One region of the Bradyrhizobium sp. UFLA05-112 genome, then DNA from elsewhere that is predicted to be linked to it. Evidence: predicted binding sites of a transcription regulator. Region 1 holds the regulator's gene; the other holds the start of a gene.
The links. Region 1 encodes LexA, which represses DNA repair genes until DNA is damaged. Its sites were predicted from a motif close to TGTTCNNNNTGTGTTCNG; they were not measured.

Region 1 (7,375 bases):
CGGCATCGAGGCGGGGATATTCTCCCGTAGCGAACTCAGCCGTTGGCATTCGTGATCGGCAGTATCCGATCCGTGCGTTCCATGGCCGGCAACTTTGTCAGCCATGGTCGGTAGATTCGTTGTGCGGGCCGACATTCCATTATTTCATTTAGGGACTTGAAGGTGTCCGCGAGCTGCTTGCTTCCCATGTGCTTCCCAGCGCCTTCTTATCGGGAAGCTCCTCACTGTAAGTTACTATGGTTTAATGAGAATTTACGCACATCAGCCGGCGTCAGCGCGTGTCCGGCTATCACATGGCGGTCGTCGCCGGCGTCGTGTTCTTTGCGGTACGCGCGCTGCTGGCGCTGATCCCGGGATTTGCAGTGGGCTATCCGATCAAAAAATGGTCCGCTGCGGCAGCACTGGTGGCTGCCGCGTTCTACCTGCTGCTGTCCGGCGCGGAGGTCGCAACACAAAGATCGTTCTTCATGACGGCGGTGGTGCTGATCGCGGTGATGGTCGATCGTCGCGCCATCACTTTCCGCACGCTCGCGGTGGCCGCGATGATCGTGCTCGCTGTCGCGCCGGAGGCGTTGGTGCATCCGAGCTTCCAGATGTCGTTCGCGGCGACGCTTGGTCTCGTCGGGCTGGTGCAGATCGGCATGCCGAACCTGTTGGCCTCGCCCGATCACTCCGTCACTGCGCGCATCGCGCTGTGGGGCGGCCGCGAGCTCGTCATGCTGCTGATGGCCTCGCTGATCGCGGGGCTCGCGACGACGCCCTATGCCGCCTTCCATTTTCATCGCGTCACGCCCTACGGCGTGCTCGCCAATCTCGCGGCGATGCCGGTGGTCTCGGCGCTGGTGATGCCGGCCGGACTTTTGGGGCTGATCGCAGCGCCGTTCGGGCTTGATGGCGTATTCTGGTGGCTGATGGGGATCGGCATCGACTGGATGGTCGTTGTGACGCGCTGGGTCGCGGCGTTGCCTGGCGCCGTCGGCCGCATCACCGCCTTCGGGACCGGCCCGTTGACTGCCGCCAGCATTGGTCTCGTTCTGATGGGCCTGTTGCGCACGCCGCTGCGCTGGGTGGGCGCCGTCGTGCTGACGCTCGCAATCGGTTGGGCGCTGCACGTGCGCCAGCCCGACATCCTGATCGCAGGCGACGGCCACAGCATCGCGGTGCGCGGCAAGGGCGGCCAACTGCACCTGATCCGAACCGGCAAGGACAATTTTCTTCTCAAGGAGTGGCTTGCATCTGATGCTGATCCGCGCGGCGCGACTGATGCGTCGCTCGCCGATGGCGTCTCATGCGACGAAGGCGGTTGCGTGACGCCGCTCGCCGATGGTCGCCTGGTCGCGCTCTCGTTGCGTATCGACGCGCTGGCGGACGATTGCAGCCGCGCCGCGCTGGTGGTGACGGCGAAGCCTGCAGCAGCCGGTTGCGCGGCGATGGTCGTGGATCGCGAGCGTCTGAAGACGCAGGGCGCACTCGCGCTATCGCGCGATGGCGACGGTTTCACGCTGCAAACGGTGAAAGCAAGGAGCGCAAACCGCCCCTGGTCGCCGGCCGGGGCCGGCGATAGCGATTTCGAGCTCAGCCTCGCACCGCGGCCGGCTACTCCACGCAGCAAGGATGCTACGCCATCGGAGGCCGACCTGCAGGCCGAGGATTGAAAGACGCGTCAGCCGATCGGCAGGCGTGTCGTGGGCGTCGTGGTCGTGTGCTGCTCGACGGCGGGCTGCTCTGTCTTCTCGCCGAGCGGCTGCGTCACCGGCAATTGCAGAACCGTGGCACGCTGTCCCTCGACGAGCTGCGTTACCAGCACGTAGTTGCCGTCGGGGAATTCGATCGCATCATGATGACGATCGGGAATGTGCGGATCGACCTTACCGAACTTGCCGACGCGGGAATTGACGGTGCGCGTCCAGATCCAGCGATTGTCGTAGCGGACGTTGTCGGCGAAGGCGAGCTCGGTGCCTGGCAGGAGGCAGACGGCAACCGAGAGATCACGCTCCGACGCAAATCCACGCGTCGAGGTGCCGCGGAAGGTTGTCGTGACGATCGTCTCGCCGACTTGAGCGGGGCGGGTCGCAACGGCATGTAGGCTGTAGTCACACATCGGAGTGCTCCTCATGCGAGATAGCAGGTCCGCGCCCCCCCGGAGGCGCAGGCCTCTACCAGAGTTGGAAGCCTACGAGTGTATCGCGTTTGTGGGCAAATCTGCGGCCCGTCTGCGCATCGCCCGATCACATTATCTTTCCCGGCAAACGAGGAACAAAGCCTCTCGCCGAGACTCTATCTTGGTTCACATCATTCACTCACGCGAGCTTCCATCAGCGCCGGCAGCGGAGTACCCTGAAGAGGGCCAGCTCGCCTGCGGCGCAGGTGCGATCGCATTGTTGGAATTGCGGAATGGCGCGCTGGTTGCCGCCGCGTGCTCTGCCTTTCGGGCGGCGTGGCCTTTCGGGCGGCGTGGTGTTGCGCTGCATCGCTCGCAGGTGCCGATCCCGCGATCAAGGCTGCCGAGATCACGCCTAAAATCACCTGCCGCATGGGTTTTGTCCTCTGCAGCCCGCACAGCGCATTCGCGCCTGCCATGCTTGAGGATTAGCTCTGTGCAGGTGTAGGGATAATCACAGTGGAAGCGACAACGCTATTTTGCTGGAGCGGACGATCCGTCCGCCCGTATCGCCGTGCGATGGCTGGCAATCTGCCGGGCAATCGGTACTTTCTGCTGGGCAATCAGTACTTCCGATACAGCCCGATCAGCTTGCCCTGAATCTTCACCCGGTTCGGCGGCAGGATGCGCACCTCATAGGCGGTGTTGGCGGGCTCCAGCGCGATCGACGCGCCGCGCCGGCGGAAACGCTTGAGCGTCGCTTCCTCGTCGTCGATCAGCGCCACCACGATGTCGCCGGTGTCAGCGGTCTCGTTGCGCTGGATCAGCGCCATGTCGCCATCCAGGATGCCGGCATCGACCATCGAATCGCCGCGCACTTCGAGCGCATAGTGCTCGCCCGAGCCGAGCATGTCCGGAGGCACGCTGATGGTGTGGCTGCGGGTCTGCAACGCCTCGATCGGCGTGCCGGCCGCGATCCGTCCCATCACGGGCACGGCGACCGGACGCTCGCCGTCGTCGACAGACGCGCTGGCGCTCCGCACCTTGCCGAGATTGCCTTCGATGACGCTCGGCGTGAAGCCGCGGCGGCCGGCGCCTGCGGCTTGAAGCTCGGGCAGCTTGATGACCTCGATGGCGCGCGCGCGGTTAGGCAGGCGACGGATGAAGCCGCGCTCTTCCAGCGCGGTGATCAGGCGGTGAATGCCGGACTTCGAGCGCAGATCGAGCGCGTCCTTCATCTCATCGAAGGAGGGCGGCACACCGCTTTCCTTGAGGCGCTCACTGATGAACCGCAGAAGCTCGTATTGTTTGCGCGTTAACATCTCGACCAAATCCCCCGGTTGATGTCGTTCGATTCCGAGACGCCAGATTCAGCAGAAGCCGCTAGATGCTCGAAACAAATCATGAACGGACACTATATGTTCGATATGTGTTCCGCAACCACTTAATTTTGTGTGAACGCGGCGAAGTTCGCATCACGCGCGAATCAGATTGCACTCACAAGGGCAGCCGCAACACCTCGCAAGGCGTGCCTGCTTCGGCCTTTGGCGCGAACGGCGCGCGCACGAGAAGTGCTTGTGCGGTAGCAAGATTCGCAAGCAGCGAGGAGTCCTGGTGGTTGACGGGAACGGCCACCAGCGTGCCGTCCTCGCGCTCCTCGAGCCGTGCGCGCAAATAGTCCTCGCGGACGTCGTTGGGCCCGACGTCGCGCCCGAGCACGGCGCGCTCGCGGCGGTGATGAACGCGCGAGCGGCCAGCAAGCGCGCGAATCAACGGCACCATGAACAGGAAGCCGCAGACATAGGACGAGACCGGATTGCCGGGCAGGCCGATCACCCGCATCGCGCCGAGATGGCCGTGCATCATCGGCTTGCCCGGCCGCATCGCGATCTTCCAGAACGCCATCTCGAAGCCTTCGGCCTGGAGCGCTGGCCTGACCAGATCGTGGTCGCCGACCGACGCACCGCCGGTCGTGATGAGGATGTCGGCGCCGCTCTCGCGGGCCCGGCGGATCCCGGCGGTGGTCGCCGCAACCGTATCGGCGGCAATGCCGAGATCGACCGTTTCGGCGCCCTCGGCCCGCGCCAGCGCGTGCAGGGCGTAGCCGTTGGAGAAGACGATCTGGCCCGCGCCGGGCGTTGCGCCCGGCATCACCAACTCGTCGCCGGTCGCGAGAATCGCGACCCTCGGCCGGCGACGCACGGCAAGCTCCGGATGGTTCATGCCGGCGGCCAGTGAGAGGTCGCGTTCGGTGAGTCTGGCTCCCTGTCGCAGGAGCACGTCGCCCTCGAAGAAATCGACGCCAGCAGGACGGATGTGCCGTCCAGCGATCGCGGCCTCCTTGATCGTGACGCGCCTGCCGTTTGCGACCGTGTCCTCCTGGATTACCACCGCGTCCGCGCCATCGGGCACCACGCCGCCAGTGAAGATCCGCACGGCCTGGCCCGCGCCAACCGCTCCCGCAAATGGCCGGCCGGCCGCGACCTCGCCGATCACGGTGAGCTCTGCGTCCACCGTCGCCGCGTCGGCGGCGCGCACCGCATAGCCATCCATCGCCGACATCGCCTGCGGCGGCTGCGTACGCCGCGCGGCGACATCGCGCGCCAGCACGCGATGGTAGGCCGCATCCAGCGCAACCATCTCCTCGGCCACCGGCTCTACGCCGGCAAGCACTGCGGCAAGCGCGTCGGACACCGGCATCAGGGCCACGGGCAAACTCCTGCTGAGCAAATCGAAGGACAGGTCGCGTTGCGTTCTAGCCGAGTGCAGGCTTCGAGGCAAAAGGGGGCGATCACGAAGGCGGAGATGAATTGTCCCTCCAGCACCGGAACGGCAGGGATGCCCTTTAGGACAATATCGCGCCTTTCCGCTTCCAGCTCAGAATTGCCGCGCGCCATCGCACGCAGGTGCGTCAGGAGACATCCGGGAGAACCCTGATGGCAGAGACTTCAAAGCTATCGGTTGAGAAAGCTCTCGAGAAGCTGCGCGGCGATGAGCCGCCGAAATCGAAGAGCGCAAAGCTGGACGAGGAGATCGAGGCGCTCAAGGAGAAGACGAGCCGCATGCGCGCGCAACGGCAGCGTCTCGATCGGCCTCAACCCAAGCGCAGTTGAATGCGCCTAGCGTGGACGCCGCGCGATCGTCTCGATGACGAGAAGGACCGGGATGACGGTGGCCAAGCATGCCACGGCGACAACCAGGCTCACGGCTAGCATCAGGTGGCTCCCGTTTCATTGTCCGGATCGACGTCGGGCGCCTTCAGGCTGTGATCCATCTCGGGCAGGGGGTCGCCCTGCGATTTGAGATCCGCCGCCTTGCTGACCAGCTTCGCGGACAGCTGCGAATTCGACGTTGACTTGGCGAACTTGAGAAGGATCGAGGCTTGCTTGTTGAAGTAAGACTTGCCCAACACGATCACACATCCGTTGTAGAAAATCCCAACGGACATACGACTCCCGACGCGTTGATCCGTTCCGGGAACTCTGTCTAAAAATGCACAGAGTGAGTTGGTTCCACAATTTGCTAAAAAAGTTCCCGGTGATGGCCGGAACCGAACGCTGAGCGACCGCAGCAATGGGGCGCTTAGAATCCCAGCGCCTTCAGCGCCTCGCCGACGTCGTGAGGCGACGTGACGTGAACCGCGGTCAGCCCTCGTGCCCGCGCGCCTTCGATGTTTTCGGCGAGATCGTCGAAGAACACGATTCGCCTCGCCGGCACGCCGATCGCGGCGACGACATGGTCGAAAGCTTCCGCATCGGGTTTGCGCAGGCCGATGCTGGAGGACAGGTACATCTCGCGGAAATGGCCGAGCACGTCGGCATACTCCTTCGAGAAATAGTCCACATGCGGCCGGTTGGTGTTGGAGAAGGCGTAGAGCGGCACGTGTTGTGCCGCGCGCGGCAACAGGTTGGCGATGTCGGGCATCTCGCCCGCGAAGATCGCATTCCACCCCTCCAGGAATTGCGCGTCGGAGATTTCGATCCCGAGCGAGCGGCGCAGCCAGTCGAAATAGACCTCGTCGCTGATCTTGCCCATCTCGTGCAGCCGATAGGCCTCATCGCGGACATAGCGCGTCACGATCGATTGCGGTTCGCAGCCGGCATGTCCCGCCCAGCAGGCGATCGCCTTGGAGAAATCGATGTCGAGCACGACGCGACCGAGGTCGAACAGGAGCGCATCCGCGCTGCCGGGAGAGAGGAGGGAGGTCATTGCATCCTTTCAGTAACGATAAGGCTCGATATCCAGCAGCGGAAACGCGCTGAACACGCTTGGTACGTTGGTGGCGGTCGCCGGATGCAGGCAGGATGCGTTCACCTCGGCAAACGAGGTGGCCCCCAGCAGCCCGAGACACCGCAACACTTCGTCTTCGAGTAGCTCCAACATCCGTGTGATGCCGGATTCGCCGGCCGCGGCCAACGCCCAGCACTGCAGGCGCCCGATGCCGACGAGGTCCGCGCCCATGGCGAGCGCCTTGACGATGTCGGTGCCGCGGCAGAATCCGCCGTCGACCATGATCTTCGCGCGTCCCTTCACGGCATCGACGATCTCCGGCAATACGTGCATGGCGCCGCGGCCATGATCAAGCTGGCGGCCGCCATGGTTGGAGACGTAGATCCACTCGACGCCGTGATCGAGCGCGATGTGCGCGTCCTCGGCAGTCGCGATACCCTTGATGATGAGCGGGATCTTGAACTTGTCCTTGATCAGCTTCACGGTCCGCCACTCCAGGCCCTTCTGGTAGTCGCCGCCGGTGGCGCGCAGCCGGCTCTCGCGAACATAGCGCTTGGCGATGTCGCGTTCGCGACGGCTGTAATGGGCGGTGTCGACCGTCAGGCAGAACGCGGCGTAGGTGCTTTTCACCGCGCGGGCGACGACATCCTCGACGAAGGCGTCATCGCCGCGGACATAGAGCTGGTAGAAGCGCAGCGCATCGGGAGCTGCTTCTGCGGTCTTCTCGAGGCCCGGATCCGACACCGAGCTCAGCATATGCGCTGCACCGAAGGCGCCGGCCCCGCGTGCAACGGAGGCTGCGCCGTGCGGATCGAAGATTTCGAGCGCGCCGACCGGCGCCAGTACGACCGGCAGGCGCATCTTGCGGCCGAACTGCTCGACGGAACCATCGACATTGCGCATGTCGCGCAGCACGCGCGGGCGGAAGGCGATCTCGTCCAGCGCCATGCGGTTGCGGCGCATCGTGGTCTCCGTCTCGGCGGCGCCGACGATATAGTCCCAGGCGTTCTGGTTGAGGTTGGAGCGCGCCTTGCGAATGAATTC
Region 2 (7,375 bases), on a different contig from region 1:
GATTCCATGAAGCTGATCGTCGAGCTCCTCAGGCGGGTCTGGCAGCGCGGCCGGCCCGAGACAAGCGGGTACAACCTGCACGCAAGCGAGGGCGACGACCGTTCGAGCATGGCCGATTTCGTCCGCATCCTTCAGATGCACGACCGGGAGGGCGGCCGGAGCAACTATCCGAGTTGATGGGGTGCTCCCGGGCAGGAACTTTGTTCATGGCCGGAGAACCACGGGTTCCGTGCCCGACATGTCCGCGAACGACGTGTTGGGCGAATGCGCAACGCGTTGCGGCTGCCTTGCGACAGGCCGCGCGGTCCGGGGAAAACCGACACGAGTGAGGACAGATCCCGATACGACCTTGCAATGTTTGTTCGCACATGGCAACGCCAGGTTTCATTATATGGTAGTTGCTAACTTGACCTTCTAAGAAACTGGACCTCGTAAAAGAGGATAGCGTGGGCTGGCTTCGTAATCTCGTGTTGCGCTGGGGTGCGCGAAATTTTTCTCTGGTCTGTCCGCATTGCAGGCAGCCGGCATCGCCTACGGTCTTCAGGCGCGGGCGCTATAGCCTCGGCGAGGAGACGCTCACTTGCGAGCGGTGCGGCGAGACGAGCGTGATCACCTTCTGGCGCTTTGAGGGACTATCAAACCAGCCGCCTGGCTGCGGCGGCGAATCATCCGCCGCCGGACCGCCGCTGGCACCTGGGTCGCGTCGCGCGGTGAGATGAAGCCGCGGCACGTGCCTTGCTTCGCCTCGTTGCGGGTCGAAAGGCAAAGGCGCCTCATTGGCTCGCCTCCTGGCTGATCTCCTGCGCCGCGATCCTGCCGGTCGTCCTCCCCGCCGCCCCTGCGATCGATTCCTTTTCGCTGCGGCTACGCGCAAATCCCGGGAATTGCGGGATAGAAAAAAAGCCCCGCCAGGGAGAGCCGGGCGGGGCAGAAGGTTATTGGAGGCTGAGGTGCTGGGCTGCAACACCGTAGCCAAGCAAGGTTACCCCGCGCAGCTTACAGGGAGCTTACAGGCGGGAGCGGGCGATTGGCGGTTCAAGGCCAGATTGCGGATAGGTCGTGTCGCCATCTCGAGGACGAATCCCGTCCCAATTCCGACACCCACTCGCAGAAATTACGACACAGCAATTGAGGAGACTCAGCGTTGCTCGGCGATGCCATGGGGGAACGTGGCCCGCCGATCAGGGGTGGCATATGGATAACGTAGAGCGATCATTCGCCGCTGCGACGGCGACGGGGTTTGTTGTGCTGGTTGTGGGGCTCATTCTGTTGGCCGTGCTGTAGGCCGGTACGCGCGGGGAGAGGAAGCGGCGTTGCTCGCCTCATGGGCCAAAACCGCGGACGGCGACGATGAGGAAGGCCGCGGGTGACCGTTGGCGATATTGCGGCGGCCGTGCCCTTTGCCAGCCGCTTCAGTCCCGGCCTTGGGAGCATGAGTCAGGCAATAGCGGCAATCTTGAAGATGACCTAAGGCGCGTCCCCTGATCACAAGCGGTTCCGGACGTTGTCAAAATCAACCTCGACGACAACCGGAATCAGAAGGGGCTGGCTACTTTGCATGGGGTTGTTTTCATGGATTCTGGTGAGACCCCGAAACCGCCGCGTCGCCCGTGCCAGCGGACTGGCGGCCTCAATCCGATGGACTGCAACCAATTGCTCCCTATACGAATTGGCCTACCCCATTCAGACTAGGCGTTTCGAGGCATGAACGCCTTGAGGCAGTCTGCGAACAAATTCTGACATTCACAAATTCAACTTGGGACACCGGGGGTTAAGTACGGACAGCACCTGAAGCTCAAAAAGAACATATTGCGAACATGGAACAAACAGTGTACGGTAATTTTATCGCCGGCCCGCTTCGCCAACCGTTTGTCCCTCTCGCGAATCCCCGCCATAAGGAGCACGACCAGATGTCCGCCACTGCCCTGCGTATCGTCGAAGGATCTTCCATGGACAAGAGTAAAGCCCTGGCTGCCGCGCTCTCTCAGATCGAGCGCCAGTTCGGCAAGGGTTCGGTGATGAAGCTCGGCAAGAGCGACCGTTCGATGGACATCGAGGCGGTGTCTTCCGGCTCGCTCGGGCTCGATATCGCGCTCGGCATCGGCGGCCTGCCCAAGGGGCGCATCGTCGAGATCTACGGGCCGGAATCCTCGGGCAAGACCACGCTGGCGCTGCACACGGTGGCGGAAGCGCAGAAGAAGGGCGGCATCTGCGCCTTCATCGACGCCGAGCACGCGCTCGATCCGGTCTATGCGCGCAAGCTTGGGGTCAACATCGACGATCTCCTGATCTCGCAGCCGGACACCGGCGAGCAGGCGCTGGAAATCTGCGACACGCTGGTGCGTTCGGGCGCGGTGGACGTGATGGTGATCGACTCGGTCGCTGCGCTCGTGCCGAAGGCCGAGCTCGAAGGCGAGATGGGGGAATCGCTGCCCGGTCTCCAGGCGCGGTTGATGAGCCAGGCGCTGCGCAAGCTGACGGCCTCCATCAACAAGTCCAACACCATGGTGATCTTCATCAACCAGATCCGCATGAAGATCGGTGTGATGTACGGCTCGCCGGAAACCACGACCGGCGGCAACGCGCTGAAGTTCTACGCCTCGGTCCGTCTCGACATCCGCCGCATCGGCGCGATCAAGGAGCGTGACGAGGTCGTCGGCAACACCACGCGCGTGAAGGTGGTGAAGAACAAGCTGGCGCCGCCCTTCAAGCAGGTCGAGTTCGACATCATGTACGGCGAGGGCGTGTCGAAGATGGGCGAGATCCTCGATCTCGGCGTCAAGGCCGGCATCGTCGAGAAATCTGGTGCCTGGTTCTCCTATGACAGCCAGCGCCTCGGCCAGGGCCGCGAGAACTCCAAGGCGTTCTTGAAGGCCAACCCCGATGTCACCGCCAAGATCGAAACCGCGATCCGCCAGAACTCCGGCCTGATCGCCGAGCAGATTTTGGCCGGCAATCCCGAGCGCGACGCCGACGGCGAGGAGCCGACGGAGGAGTAGGACTTAGCCGAATAGAGTTTCGCGAGGAGCGGGCGCTGAGGACGTTGAGTTGCCGACGTCATCAGTGCCCGTTTCGTTTTTGCGTGATAGAAGGGATACCGGATCAGTTGTCGAGACCGGGATCGCCGTGAGTTGGAATCAGTCCGAGGTCATTGCTGCTCGCCAAATCATCATTGAGACGGCGAAAGGTATACTTTCCGGAAGCGTGTTCCCGGTGGAAGGAGCCAGGACGATTGCGAGGCGTCGCTTCAAGGCTCGCCTCGAAGACGATCCTGATATTTTACCCTTTGTCGGAATTGCTTCCGAGACCGAATCTTTGCCGCTCGGACGCGAAAGGGCGCACTGGCAGGTACGCGCGCTCGCTGATCTGCAGGGCAGAATCGATGAATCCCAGGCTTGGGCGCTCACAATTGCGACCGCTCATTGTCAGAGCCTTCTGGCGCGATCGGCAAGTCTGATGCGTTGGCCCGACGGCTAGGATGGGTTGGACAAAGCCCATCCTACGAATCCCTCACTCCGCCGCTTGCGCGTAATCGCTCACCGGCGGGCACGAGCACACGAGGTTGCGATCGCCATAGACATTGTCGACGCGGCCCACCGGGCACCAGTATTTGTCGGTGCGCGAGGTGCCGGCCGGGAAACAGCCCTCGGCGCGGGTGTAGGCGCGGGTCCAGTTGTCATCCGCGATGTCGTGCACGGTATGCGGGGCGTGGCGCAGCGGTGATGCCTCGATCTTGAAGCGGCCGGCCTCGACCTCAGCAATTTCTTTCCGGATCGCGATCATCGCGTCGCAGAAGCGATCGAGCTCGGCTTTCGATTCCGACTCGGTCGGCTCGATCATCAGCGTGCCCGGGACCGGGAAGCTCATGGTCGGGGCGTGGAAACCGTGGTCGATCAGCCGCTTTGCAATGTCGTCGACGGTGACGCCGCTGGTCGTCTTCAGCGGTCGCGGATCGATGATGCATTCGTGCGCGACGCGGCCCTTCGCGTTCTTGTAGAGCACCGGGAAATGCGCATCCAAACGCGCCGCAACATAATTGGCGTTGAGGATCGCGATCTCGGTCGCACGCTTCAAGCCTTCGCCGCCCATCATCAGGATGTAGATGTAGGAGATAGTCAGGATCGACGCCGAACCGAAAGGTGCAGCAGAAACCGGGCCGACCGTCGCATTCGGATTGGTTGAGGGATGGCCGGGCAGGAACGGCGCGAGATGCGCCTTCACGCCGATCGGACCCATGCCCGGGCCGCCGCCGCCATGCGGAATACAGAAGGTCTTGTGCAAATTGAGATGGCTGACGTCGGCGCCGTAGTCGCCGGGCCGCGACAGGCCGACCTGGGCGTTCAGGTTCGCGCCATCGAGATAGACCTGGCCGCCATGGCCATGCACGATGTCGCAGATCTCGCGGATGTGCTCCTCGAACACGCCATGGGTCGAGGGATAGGTGATCATCATGGCGGCCAGGTCGTCCGAATGCTTCTCGGCCTTGGCGCGGAGATCGTTGACGTCGACGTCGCCGTTCTTCTCGCAGGCGACGACCACCACCTCCATGCCGACCATCGCGGCCGAGGCCGGATTGGTGCCGTGGGCGGAGGAGGGGATCAGGCACACTTTACGATGGGCGTCGCCGCGCGCGGCATGATACCCACGGATGGCCAAAAGCCCGGCATATTCGCCCTGCGCGCCCGAATTCGGCTGCAGCGAGATCGCGTCATAGCCGGTGATGTCGCACAGCCATTTTTCCAGCCGGGCGAACAGTGCGTGATAGCCCTTTGCCTGCTCGCTTGGCGCGAACGGATGCAGGCTGCCGAACTCCGGCCAGGTCAGCGGTGTCATCTCGGTGGTCGCGTTCAGCTTCATCGTGCACGAGCCCAGCGGAATCATCGCGCGGTCGAGCGCGAGGTCGCGGTCACTGAGCTTGCGCATGTAGCGCAGCATCTCGGTTTCCGAGCGGTGCGCATGGAACACCGGATGGGTGAGGAAGGGCGTCGTCCGCCTCAATGCGTCAGGCAGCACCTCGCGCGTGGTCGCGTCGATCTCGGCATAAGAAAGCTTGCCGCCGAACGCACGCCAGACCGCCTCAACGGTCGCCGGCGTCGTGGTCTCGTCGAGCGCGATGCGCAAGGCACCATCACCGAGGCCGAGATTGATATTCTCGGCCGTCGCGCGCGCGACGATCTCGTCGCGCTTCGCGCCGGCGTCTACGCTGACCGTATCGAAGAAGTTTTCGGAGCGTGGCGCAAAGCCGAGCTTGCGCAGGCCCGCGGCCAGCACGGCGGCGCGGCGATGGACAGTGCGAGCGATCTGCGAGAGGCCTTCGGGGCCGTGGTAAACGGCGTACATCGAGGCGATCACGGCGAGCAGCACCTGCGCGGTGCAGATGTTGGAGGTCGCCTTCTCACGGCGGATATGCTGCTCGCGGGTCTGGAGCGCAAGGCGATAGGCGGGCGCGCCGCGCGAGTCCACGGAGAGGCCGACGATGCGGCCGGGCAGCGAGCGCTTCAGCGCATCGCGCACCGCCATGTAGGCTGCGTGCGGTCCGCCATACCCCATCGGCACGCCAAAGCGCTGCGCCGAGCCGATCGCAATGTCGGCGCCGAGTTCGCCGGGCGAAGCGAGCAGCGTCAACGCCAGCAGATCGGCGGCAACGATCGCAAGCGCGCCCTTGGCGCGCAGCGCCGCAATGGCCGGCCGCAGGTCGCGCACCGCGCCCGAGCTGCCCGGATATTGCAGCAGCGCACCGAGCACGTTCGCCTTGTCAAGATCCGTGAGGGGATCGCCGACGATCAGGTTCCAGCCCAGGGGTTCGGCGCGGGTGCGCATCACCGCGAGCGTCTGCGGATGCACGTCCTTGTCGACGAAGAAGGCTTGCGCCTTCACCTGCGAGTGCCGCTCCGCGAGCGCCATGGCCTCGGCCGCAGCCGTCGCCTCATCGAGCAGCGAGGCGTTGGCAACATCGAGCCCGGTGAGGTCGCAGATCATGGTCTGGAAGTTGAACAGCGCTTCCAGCCGGCCCTGGCTGATCTCGGGCTGATAGGGCGTGTAGGCCGTGTACCAGGCGGGGTTTTCGAGGATGTTTCGCTGGATCACCGCCGGCAAAATGGTGCCGGAATAGCCGTGGCCGATCAGCGAGGTGAAGACCTGGTTCTGGGCTGCGAGCTCGCCCATATGCGCGATCGCTTCCGTCTCGCTCAAGGGCTTGCCGAGATCGAGGGGAGCTGCCTGTCGGATCGAGGCCGGCAGCGTCTCCGCCATCAGGGCGTCCACGCTTTTCGCGCCGACGGTGTCCAGCATCGCCGCGACATCGCGCGCGGAGGGGCCGATATGGCGGCGAACGAAAGAGGCGGTGGTGTCGCCGTCGGATTTGCGGTGCGCGGTCATCATGGGTCCTCGCTAGGAGTTGCTGTCATGCCCCGCGAAGGCGGGGCATCCAGTAAACGCAACCGTTCGAGCTAGAGCTGATAGGCCGCGGCGTACTGGATCGTCCGCCCCAGTGCGCAGTGCGCACAAGGCGGACGATGACACGAAGTATGGGGTGACTACTCGCTTCATCTCACGCCGTGTGCGCCTTGTAGGCGGCCTCGTCCATGAGGCCGCCGAGCTCGCTCTTGTCGGCAATCTTGATCTTGAAGAACCAGGCCTTGCCTGCAGCGTCCGAATTGACCAGCGCCGGCTCATCGACGATCGCCTGGTTGACCTCGAGCACTTCGCCCGAGATCGGCGCATAGACGTCGGACGCGGCCTTCACGGACTCGACCACGGCCGCAGCTTCCGTCTTCTTCAGCGCGCGGCCGACCTTGGGCAGCTCGACGAACACGACGTCGCCGAGCTGCTGCTGGGCGTAATCGGTGATGCCGACGGTTGCGACATCGCCATCGATATCAAGCCATTCATGGTCGGAGGTGTACAGCGTCGTGGTCATTCTCGGTCCTCAGCGTTTGTAGGTGTTTTTCATGAATGGCATGGCGGAGACGGTGAGCGGCAGGCGCTGGCCGCGCACTTCGGCAAAGAGCTTTGCGCCGAGCGCGCTCTTCGCGGTGGGCACATAGCCCATCGCCACCGGTGCATTCAGGCTCGGGCCAAAACCGCCGGAGGTGACCGTGCCGATCGCTTCGGCCGACGTCGCGTCCGCAAACAACAGCGCGCCCTCGCGCACCGGTGCGCGGCCTTCAGCGCGCAACCCGACGCGGCGCCGCGGCGCGCCCTGATCGAAATGGGCGAGGATCTTCTCTGCGCCCGGAAAACCGCCGGCGCGGGCGCCGCCCGCGCGGCGACTCTTCTGCACCGACCATTCCAGCGCGGCCTCGACCGGCGTGGTCGTGGTGTCGATGTCGTGGCCGTAAAGGCAAAGCCCGGCCTCGAGCCGCAGGCTGTCACG

Region 2: a site for LexA is predicted at 1,801-1,818, ahead of recA (recombinase RecA). Genes of this name have one in related genera too.

What each region holds. Positions count from the first base shown of each region.
Region 1 covers NZ_JBANBK010000061.1:4,254-11,628, forward strand. The annotation lists gene SO180_RS29285 (hypothetical protein) at 1-105, opposite strand, end outside; partial or broken gene SO180_RS29290 (ComEC/Rec2 family competence protein) at 279-1,655, shown strand; gene SO180_RS29295 (hypothetical protein) at 1,664-2,101, opposite strand; gene lexA (transcriptional repressor LexA) at 2,725-3,423, opposite strand; gene SO180_RS29305 (molybdopterin molybdotransferase MoeA) at 3,599-4,810, opposite strand; gene SO180_RS29310 (hypothetical protein) at 5,038-5,214, shown strand; gene SO180_RS29315 (hypothetical protein) at 5,316-5,549, opposite strand; gene SO180_RS29320 (HAD-IA family hydrolase) at 5,684-6,310, opposite strand; gene SO180_RS29325 (alpha-hydroxy acid oxidase) at 6,320-7,375, opposite strand, start outside.
Region 2 covers NZ_JBANBK010000002.1:119,791-127,165, forward strand. The annotation lists gene SO180_RS01810 (hypothetical protein) at 7-177, shown strand; gene recA (recombinase RecA) at 1,911-2,999, shown strand; gene SO180_RS01820 (hypothetical protein) at 3,049-3,477, shown strand; gene gcvP (aminomethyl-transferring glycine dehydrogenase) at 3,511-6,378, opposite strand; gene gcvH (glycine cleavage system protein GcvH) at 6,551-6,919, opposite strand; gene gcvT (glycine cleavage system aminomethyltransferase GcvT) at 6,929-7,375, opposite strand, start outside.